One region of the Streptomyces sp. NPDC093071 genome, then DNA from elsewhere that is predicted to be linked to it. Evidence: riboswitches for the same ligand, from Rfam matches in the RefSeq annotation. Region 1 holds a riboswitch; each other region holds the start of a gene.
What was found. Region 1 has a riboswitch for cobalamin ahead of ACIQD7_RS11610 (cobalamin biosynthesis protein). Riboswitches for the same ligand answer to the same signal wherever they lie in the genome.

Region 2: another riboswitch for cobalamin. It lies ahead of ACIQD7_RS03305 (ABC transporter substrate-binding protein); the one in region 1 lies ahead of ACIQD7_RS11610 (cobalamin biosynthesis protein).
Region 3: another riboswitch for cobalamin. It lies ahead of ACIQD7_RS07555 (CoA-acylating methylmalonate-semialdehyde dehydrogenase); the one in region 1 lies ahead of ACIQD7_RS11610 (cobalamin biosynthesis protein).

Annotation. Positions count from the first base shown of each region.
Region 1 covers NZ_JBIVPH010000003.1:54,480-57,741, forward strand. The annotation lists gene ACIQD7_RS11600 (inorganic phosphate transporter) at 123-1,397, shown strand; gene ACIQD7_RS11605 (hypothetical protein) at 1,410-1,631, shown strand; cobalamin riboswitch at 1,743-1,884, shown strand; gene ACIQD7_RS11610 (cobalamin biosynthesis protein) at 1,918-2,889, shown strand; gene ACIQD7_RS11615 (cobyric acid synthase) at 2,886-3,262, shown strand, end outside.
Region 2 covers NZ_JBIVPH010000001.1:801,246-804,507, reverse strand. The annotation lists gene ACIQD7_RS03320 (SDR family NAD(P)-dependent oxidoreductase) at 1-57, shown strand, start outside; gene ACIQD7_RS03315 (TetR family transcriptional regulator) at 137-730, shown strand; gene ACIQD7_RS03310 (cold-shock protein) at 1,020-1,202, shown strand; cobalamin riboswitch at 1,298-1,423, shown strand; gene ACIQD7_RS03305 (ABC transporter substrate-binding protein) at 1,510-2,571, shown strand; gene ACIQD7_RS03300 (FecCD family ABC transporter permease) at 2,568-3,262, shown strand, end outside.
Region 3 covers NZ_JBIVPH010000002.1:379,594-382,855, forward strand. The annotation lists gene ACIQD7_RS07540 (ECF transporter S component) at 1-224, shown strand, start outside; gene ACIQD7_RS07545 (DUF4430 domain-containing protein) at 258-746, shown strand; partial or broken gene ACIQD7_RS07550 (short-chain fatty acyl-CoA regulator family protein) at 711-1,466, opposite strand; cobalamin riboswitch at 1,547-1,732, shown strand; gene ACIQD7_RS07555 (CoA-acylating methylmalonate-semialdehyde dehydrogenase) at 1,943-3,262, shown strand, end outside.

The DNA of each region.
Region 1 (3,262 bases):
CGACTAAGCGGAATCTCTTGACACCGGATAGGGACACCACGCCGCCCGCCCCAGTTCATCTTCCGTTCACCCAGGTTGCCTACGTTCGACCAGCCACTGACGTCGAACGATTGCCTGGGTAAATGGAACACATCACGCTGCTGCTCGCCATTGTGGTCGTGACAGCTCTCGTGTTCGATTTCACGAACGGTTTCCACGACACCGCCAACGCGATGGCCACGACCATCTCGACCGGTGCGCTCAAGCCCAAGACGGCGGTGGCCATGTCCGCCGTGCTCAACCTCGTCGGCGCGTTCCTGTCCGTGGAGGTCGCCAAGACGATCTCCGGCGGGATCATCAACGAAGAGGGCATCCGGACAGAGGTGATCTTCGCCGCGCTGGTCGGCGCCATCCTGTGGAACCTGCTGACGTGGCTGCTCGGACTCCCGTCCAGCTCCTCCCACGCGCTCTTCGGCGGCCTCATCGGCGCCGCGGTCATGTCGGCCGGCTGGTCGGCCGTGAACGGCTCCACCATCGTCACCAAGGTCCTCATCCCGGCCGTCGCCGCGCCGCTCGTCGCGGGTCTCGCCGCGATGGCCGCGACCAAGCTGACGTACAAGATCAAGGCGAACCCCGAGGCGAAGGCCACGGCCAAGGGCTACCGCGCCGGCCAGATCGCCTCCGCCGGTCTCGTCTCCCTCGCCCACGGCACCAACGACGCCCAGAAGACGATGGGCATCATCACCCTCGCCCTGGTCACCCAGGGCGTCGTCGCCCCCGGCTCGAACCCGCCCCTCTGGGTCGTCGTCTCCGCCGGCGTCGCCATCGCGCTCGGCACCTACCTGGGCGGCTGGCGCATCATCCGCACCATGGGCAAGGGCCTCACCGACCTCCAGCCGCAGCAGGGCTTCGCCGCCCAGACCAGCGCCGCGACGGTCATCCTGGCCTCCTCGCACCTCGGCTTCTCCCTCTCCACCACCCAGTCCTGCTCGGGTGCCGTGATGGGCGCCGGCCTCGGCCGCAAGGGCGGTGTCGTCCGCTGGTCGACCGCGACCCGGATGTTCGTCGCCTGGGGCCTGACCCTGCCCGCCGCGGGCCTGGTCGGCGCCGGCGCCGAGTTCCTCACCAAGCAGGGCCCCTGGGGCATCGCCGCCGTCGCGGTCCTGCTCGTGGCCGGCTCGGCCGTCATCTGGGCGCTCTCCCGCCGCAAGCCGGTCGACCACCACAACGTCACGGCCGACGACCTCGACGCCTCCGACGCCGAGCCCGCGGGCGTGGTGACCACCGCCATCGCGGCCGTCACCCCGCCGCCGGCCGGCTCCGTCGCCGCCGTCACCGACGAGGACCTCAAGGCGACCATCCTCGCCCCGGCCCCCACCGACCCGACCGCTCCCCCGGCCCCGGCCGCGAAGGTCTAAGGAAAGAACCACATGAAGATCGACTGGGCAGCCCTCGGCTCCGTCTTCGGCGTCAGCCTCGTGGCCACCGTCGCCCTGGTGGGCCTCTTCACCCTCGGCATCGTCGGCCTCACCAAGCAGGAGGAGGCCGCCGCCCGGGGAGGCTCCGCCACCCTGGCCCGCACCGGCGCCTACACCTGCTTCGGCCTCTGCCTGGCCGCCGTGGCGTACGGCATCTACCTGATCGTCGCCTGACGGTCCCCGCTCCACCGGCCGGGCGGTCCGCACCTTCGGGTGCGGGCCGCCCGGCCCCTTTTCTGTGGTGCTCCGCACAGTGCGCCGCCGCAGGTCAAGGCTGGGTTGACGCCCGTTCTCGGGGCGTGGTGGACTGCCCGGGCCATTACGGCGGCAGCAGAGGAAGTCCGGTGCGAATCCGGCGCGGTCCCGCCACTGTGACCGGATCCGAGGGTCCGGGAGTCAGGAACTCTCGCCGCCGGTCACGTCGATCCAGGGCGCGGACCCTGAGTGAGGACACAGCGCCATGCCCGGCCGTCCCAGAGCCACCGGTGTCTTCGCGTACGGAGCGGCCGCGGGCCTCGCCCTCGACCTGCTCCTCGGCGACCCCCGCCGGGGGCACCCCGTCGCCGCGTTCGGCCGGACCGCCGCCGCCGTCGAGAAGCGCCTCCACCGCGACCACCGGGGCTGGGGCGCCCTGCACACCGCCGTCTGCGCCGGCTCCACCGTCGCCCTCGGCGCCCTCGCCGCCCGGGCCGTACGGGACCGGCCGGCCGCCGCCGTCGCGCTGACCGCCGCCTCCGTGTGGGCCGTCGTCGGCGGGACGACCCTGGGCCGGGAGGCCCGCGCGATCGGCGGGGCGCTCGCCGCCGGGGACCTGGAGGTGGCCCGGGAGCGGCTTCCCCACCTGTGCGGGCGCGACCCGCAGTCCCTGGACGGTCCGGCGATGGCCCGCGCGGTCGTCGAGTCGGTCGCCGAGAACACCTCGGACGCCGTGGTCGGCGCCCTGTTCTGGGGCGCGGTCGCGGGCGTGCCGGGACTCGTCGGCTTCCGGGCCGTCAACACCCTGGACGCGATGGTCGGCCACAAGTCGCCCCGGTACCGCCGCTTCGGCTGGGCCTCGGCCCGCCTCGACGACCTGGCCGGCTGGCCGGGCGCACGCCTGACGGCCGCGCTCGCCACCGTCGCCGGAGGGGATCCGCGCGGGGCCGTACGGGCCTGGCGGGCGGACGCGCCGAAGCACCCGAGCCCCAACGCGGGCCCGGTCGAGGCCGCCTTCGCGGGCGCGTTGGGCGTACGGCTCGGGGGCACCCTCTCGTACGGCGGGCGCGTCGAGCACCGGCCGGTGCTCAACGGGGAGGGGCGGGCCGTCGAGGTGGCGGACGTCGAACGGGCGGTGGCGCTCTCGCGCCGGGTGACCGCGCTGACCCTGGCCGCCTGCGTGGGCGGCCGTCTGATCGTCGGCGCCGTGCGGCGCGGGAAGCGGAGGAGCGCATGACGGGCGGGAGGGGCGGGGGGCTGCTGGTCGCCGGGACCACGTCCGACGCGGGCAAGAGCGTCGTGACGGCCGGGATCTGCCGGTGGCTGGTCCGCCGGGGCCTGAAGGTGGCGCCGTTCAAGGGGCAGAACATGTCCCTCAACTCCTTCGTCACGCGCGAGGGCGCCGAGATCGGGCGGGCCCAGGCCATGCAGGCGCAGGCCGCCCGGGTCGAGCCGACCGCGCTGATGAACCCGGTGCTGCTCAAGCCGGGCGGCGACCGGTCCAGCCAGGTCGTCCTGATGGGCAAGCCGGTGGGCGAGATGAGCGCCAAGGGGTTCTTCGGGGGGTCCGGGGGGTCGTCCCCCGGGAAGGCACTGCACGGAGGCAGGCA
Region 2 (3,262 bases), on a different contig from region 1:
GACGCCCGCTGGATCACCGGCCAGTACGTGGACGTGACAGGCGGCACCGCGCTCTGAACCCGTGCGGGGAGGGGCGTCGGAGACCCCTTCCGCACCCCTCCTCGGGGCGGTTCCCGGTGGATAAAGTGGGGGCACGATGACACGTTTCCGCGAGAGCGTCCGGTCCCTGCTGCGCGAGCAGGTGCTCGACGCCGCCTACCGCCTCGTCGCCGCCGAGGGGTGGAGCGGGCTGCGCATGACCTCCATCGCACGGGCCGCCGGCATCAGCCGCCAGACCCTCTACAACGAGTTCGGCGCGAAGGAGGCCATCGGCAACGCCCTGGTCCAGCGCGAGCTGGAGGGCTTCCTGATCGGCATCGAGCGCGAACTCGACGCGCATCGAGGGGAGTTGGAGGCGGCCGCGGCGGCCGGCGTCGGCTACACGCTCCAGCAGACCGTGGACAACCCGCTCATCAAGAGCGTCCTGGTCGCGGCGCGGGGCGGCGAGGACGACCTCCTCGCCTACCTCACCACCCGCGCGGAGCCGGTCTTCGGCACGGCGATGGCGATGCTCGACGCGTACGCGACCGAGGCCTGGCCCGACGTGGACGAGGAGTCCCGCGGCCTCGCCGTCGAGACGGTCGTGCGGCTCACCGTCAGCCACATCGTCCAGCCGGTGGCCTCCCCCTCGGAGACGGCGGCGCGCATCGCCAGGATCACCACGAGGATCGCCTACCCCGGCGGCGCCTGAGACGGCCCCGTCCCGCGCCGGACGCACGACGAGGCCCGGTGCCGAACACGGGGGATCTTCGGCACCGGACCTCTGTTGAATATTCTACGAGATCGCCGGGGGTGCTCGCACCCGCCCCGCCGGGCGAAGAGGTCCGGCGGGCGCCGACCGGTCCCGACGGGCGAAGCGCGGGCCGGCGGGGTACACCTCCCCTGAGACGCGGACACGGCCGGACCCGGCCGGGACACCCCTCGCCCGCGTCCCCGACGCCGAGGAGGAGGCCGCCGTGGAGGGCAGGAGCAAGGGATTCGTGCATTCCTTCAACCGTCTCGGGGGATACGGGTTCGTCGTCCCCGTCGGCTCCGAGGACCAGGTCTGGTTCAGCGCGGAGGACATCGAGGACGAGAGCCGGACCGTCTCGGAGGGGCAGCAGGTCTCCTTCGTCCTGGTCCTCGGGGACGGCCGCTTCGAGGCCAAGGAGCTGCGCGTCTGACGCCCCCGCGCCCCGGGGCACGCCCCCGGGCCGGTGGTACTGTGCCGAGGCCAGTCGCACCTTTGTACGCACCCGAACGGGTGGGTGCACGGGTCAGGGAATCCGGTGCGAGACCGGAACTGACGCGCAGCGGTGAGGGTGACGGGCGGAGCATCGGCCACTGGGCGGCGACGACGGCCCGGGAAGGCGCCCCGTCCGGCCGACCCCGAGTCCGAAGACCTGCTGGCGGCCCCGGCGGCACACGCGCGCCCGGGGAGCACCGTACGACAGGCTCCGCGTATGAGCCGTGGCCGCAGAAGGAAGCCCCGTGCCGCTCGCACACCCCGTCCGCTCCGCCGTGCCGTTCCTCGCCGGAGTCCTGCTCCTGACCGCGACCGGCTGCGGCACGGTGACCACCCCCGCCCCCGACCGGCCCGCCGGCGGCGCTGGGAAGGCGAAGACGGGATACCCCGTCGTCCTCGACGACAACTGCGGACGGCCCGTCCGCGTCGAGCGCGCGCCGGAGCGGGCCGTCGCCCTCGACCAGGGCGCGGCGGAGATCATGCTCTCCCTCGGCCTCGCCGACCGCATGGTGGGCACCGGCACCTGGACGGACCCCGTCCTCAAGGGCCTGGAGAAGGAGAACGCCAAGGTCCCGCGCCTCGCCGACCGCTACCCCTCCTTCGAGAAGGTCCTCGACGCCGAGCCCGACTTCGCCGCCGCCTCCTTCACGTACACCCTCGGCAAGGGCGGCGTGGCGACCCGCGAGCGGTTCGAGGAGCTCGGCGTCCCCACGTACCTCTCGCCCACCGACTGCGTCGGCAAGGACAACAGCGGCGACGGGGACGGCGTCCGCGTCCGGCCGCTCACCATGGAGACGGTCTACGGCGAGATCCGCGACCTGGCCCGGATCTTCGCCGTCCCGGAGCGCGGCGAGAAGCTCGTCGCGGAGCTGAGGGCCCGCGTGACGAAGGCCGCTTCGGGCGGGGATTTCAAGGACGCCACGGTCCTCTACTGGTTCGCCAACGCCGAGGCGCCCTACATGGCGGGCTGCTGCGGAGCCCCCGGCATCGTCTCCCGCGAGCTGGGCGCGAAGAACGTCTTCGACGACACCAAGGAGGAGTGGCCCCAGATCAACTGGGAGACCGTCGCCGACCGCGACCCCGACGTCCTCGTCATCGGCGACCTCACCCGCCGCTCGCAGTCGGCCGAGAGCGCCGCCAAGAAGATCGAGTTCCTGGAGTCCGACCCGGTCACCCGCAGCATGACGGCGGTCAGGAACAAGCGGTACGTGCTGCTCAGCGGCCAGGCGCTCAACCCCACGATCCGCACGGTCGAGGCCGTCGAGAAGGTGGCGGCCGCGCTCCGCTCGTACGGTCTCGCCCAGTGACGCCCACCGCCGCCAAGCCGTCCCCGGTGCGCGCGGGAGCGGCGGCCCTGCTGTGGACGGCGGCCGGACTCGCGCTCCTGGCCGCGTCGGTGGCCGTGGCCATCACCATCGGCCCGGCCCGCATCGGCGTCGCCGACGTGTGGGCGACGGTCGCCGCCCACCTCGGGGGCGGCGCCCCGGCGCTCTCCCCGATCCGGGACGGCATCGTGTGGGACCTGCGCCTTCCCCGTACCCTCCTGGCCGCCGTCTGCGGCGCCGGGCTCGCCCTGTGCGGCGCGGTGATGCAGTCGCTGCTGCGCAACCCGCTCGCCGACCCCTTCGTCCTGGGCGTCTCCTCCGGCGCCTCGACCGGCGCGGTCGCGGTCGTCGTCCTCGGGATCGGCGGAGGACTCCTCTCCGTCACCGGCGGGGCGTTCCTCGGCGCGGTCTGCTCCTTCGCGCTGGTGCTGCTGCTCAGCCACACCCTCGGCGGCTCCACGGACCGCGTGGTCCTCTCCGGCGTCGCCGCCATGCAGCTCTTCTCCGCCCTCACCTCCTTCGTGGTGATGACGGCCGCCGACGCGGAGACCACCCGGGGCGTCCTCTTCTGGCTGCTCGGCTCGCTCGCCGGGGCCGGCTGGACCGACGTGTGGGTGTGCCTCGGGGTCCTCGCGGTGGCCCTGACGACCTGCCTCGGGTACGCGCGGACCCT
Region 3 (3,262 bases), on a different contig from region 1:
CGATCGCGTACCTGCCGGGGCTGCCGTTCACCGAGCAGTTCCAGCGCTATCTGGCGTTCGACCTGGCGACCTCGCTCGGGTGGGACACCGGTCGGGCCGTCACCAACTTCGTCTGCGTGACCCTGGCCGGCCCCGCCGTCCTCACCGTCTTCCGCCGCGCCGCCCGCAAGGCCCGTTTCCAGGCTCCGGTCCGCTTCGCGGGCCGGGGCGACGCGACCGGCTGATTCCCGCTCCATCCCTTCACCGAGAGGAAATCCGTGCGCCAGACCCTGCTACGCCGTGCCGCCGTGACCACCGCGGCCCTCGGCCTCGCCCTCACCACCGCCCCGGCCGCCCAGGCCCACTCCCCCGCCGCGTTCACGAACGCGCCGGTGCGGGTGACCGTCACCGTCCAGGGCCCGGACGGGCTGCTCTTCAAGAAGAAGATCTTCACGTGGGGCCACGACGTCACCACGGCGACCGGCGGCACCCACAAGTGCGACGGCACCAACGGCGGCGCCCACGCCACGAAGGTCCCGACGCCGACGGCCGCCCTGGACCACGCGGCGAAGCGCAACTCCTTCTCGTGGGACGGCACCTGGTACGCGTCCTTCGACGACTACGCGGTGGAGACCGTCAAGGGCGTGAGCGGCGGCGGCTCCGCGTACTGGAACATCTCGGTCAACGGGGTGTCGACGCCGGTCGGCGGCTGCCAGTTCGAGATCGAGAACGGGGACCAGGTGACGTTCACCTGGACGTCCTTCTGACGTTCGCCCTCCCCCGGGGGCCGGCACCGGTGCCGGCCTCCGGGGTCGTCCGTCAGCCGTCCGTGACCAGCGGATAGGGCACGTGGGCGCGCCGGCCGGGGTGGCGGCGCGCGGGTCGTCGAGCGCCACGCCCTCCGCGTAGACGAGCCGGTGGGCGTGGCGGAGTTCGCAGCCGAGGGCGACGGCGAACTCGGCCCGTGCGGCACGGTGTCCGTGGCCGCCCCTGTGGACGGTGCGGGCGACCCGGAAGAACCGCTTGCCGTCGGGCATCTCGGCGACCTGAGTGAGGATGCGGCCGGGCGAGGAGAACGCCTCGTACACCGTCCACAGCGGGCAGGTGCCGCCGAGCCGGGAGAAGTGGAAGTCGGTGGCGGACTGGCGTTTGGAGATGTCGCCGGCGCGGTCCACGCGCAGGAACGAGAAGGGCACGCCCCGGTGGCCGGGCCGCTGGAGCAGCTCCACGTCGTAGCGGACGCCTTCGGCGGCGTCGCGGAAGGCCGTGTACGGCAGGAGCAGCGCGCCCGCGAAGTAGGTGGCGAGTCCGATGCGGGCGAGGCCGGTGGCCCGTGCGGAGGAGAACGCGGCCGGGCGGATCGCCTCGTCGATCGGGTCGCCCCGTTCGAGCAGGGCGAGCTGGGTGGCGAGCCGGAAGGCGCGCTGTCCGTCGCTGAGCCAGGGCGACAGGAACAGCAGGCCCCGGGCGGCGTCGTGGTGGTGGCCGCCGACCACCGCCGCCGGCGCGGGCCGACTCCGGTCCGACACGCGCCATCGGCGGGATGAGGGGGTGGACTTACTAGGACGTCCAACTATATGTTCGTGGCACAAGGTCCGCGGTGCAGGGAAGCCGGTGTGAATCCGGCACGGTCCCGCCACTGTGACCGGGGAGCGTGCCGCCGTCCACACGTCACTGACGAGGTCTGTCGGGAAGACGGGCGGCACGCGGAGATCCGGGAGTCAGGATACCGGCCGCGGAACGTTCCGTGTTGTCCACGAGGATGGAGCAGACACGCATGGCACCGGTCCGTACCCACGACCCTGGTGATCCGGCGGAGCGAGCGGCGACCCCCGCTCTCACCTAGCTCTTCGGCGGCCCCGCGCCGCCCCGTCCCACGGCGTTCCCCCTCGGCGCACCCACCCGGTGCGACCGGCGGTCCGCCGTGCCATCCCCGGATCCGACCTGACGAGAGCAGGCCCCCATGGTCCGTGAACTCACCCATTTCATCGGCGGCAAGCACACCGCCGGCACGTCGGGCCTCTTCGGCGACGTGTACGACCCCAACACCGGCACCGTCCGGGCCCGCGTCCCGCTCGCGGGCCGTGCCGACACCGAGCACGCGATCGCGGACGCGGTCGCCGCCCAGCGCGAGTGGGGCGCGTGGAACCCGCAGCGGCGGGCCCGCGTGCTGCTGCGGTTCCTCCAGCTCGTCGAGGACGAACGCGACGCGCTGGCGCGGCTGTTGTCGGCCGAGCACGGCAAGACCGTCGCAGACGCGCACGGCGACCTGCAACGCGGCCTGGAGGTCGTGGAGTTCGCCGCGGGCATCCCCCACCTGCTCAAGGGGGAGTTCACCGACAACGCCGGAACGGGCATCGACGTGCACTCCCTGCGCAGCCCGCTCGGCGTCGTCGCCGGCATCACCCCGTTCAACTTCCCCGCGATGATTCCGCTGTGGCAGGCCGCGCCCGCCCTGGCCTGCGGGAACGCCTTCGTCCTCAAGCCGTCCGAACGCGATCCCTCCGTGCCGCTGCGGCTCGCGGAGCTGTTCCTGGAGGCGGGGCTCCCGGCCGGTGTCCTCAACGTCGTCAACGGCGGCGAGGAGGCCGTCACCACCCTCCTCGAAGACCCCAGGGTGCAGGCCCTCGGCTTCGTCGGGTCCACCCCGATCGCCGCGCACATCTACGCGACGGCCGCCGCCCACGGCAAGCGCGCCCAGTGCTTCGGCGGCGCCAAGAACCACATGATCGTGATGCCCGACGCCGACCTCGACCAGGCCGTCGACGCCCTGGTGGGGGCCGGTTACGGCTCGGCGGGCGAGCGCTGCATGGCGATCTCCGTCGCCGTGCCGGTCGGCGAGGAGACCGCCGACCGGCTGGTGGCCGCGCTCAAGGAGCGCGTCGCCGCCCTCCGGATCGGCCGCTCCGACGACCCGGAGGCCGACTTCGGGCCGCTGGTGAGCCGGGACGCCCTGGAGCGGGTCACCCGCTACGTCGACATCGGCGTGGAGGAGGGGGCCGAACTCGTCGTCGACGGACGCGGCTTCACCCTCCCCGGCCACGAGGACGGCTTCTTCGCGGGGGCCACGCTCTTCGACCGGGTCACCCCGGAGATGCGCATCCACCGCGAGGAGATCTTCGGCCCGGTGCTGTGCGTTGTGCGCGCCGCCGACTTCGAGGAGGCGCTGCGGCTGCCCAGCGAGCACGCTTACGGGAACGGCGTCGCCGTCTTCACCCGGGACGGCGACACCGCCCGCGAGTTCGCGCGCCGGGTCGACACCGGCATGGTCGGCGTCAACGTG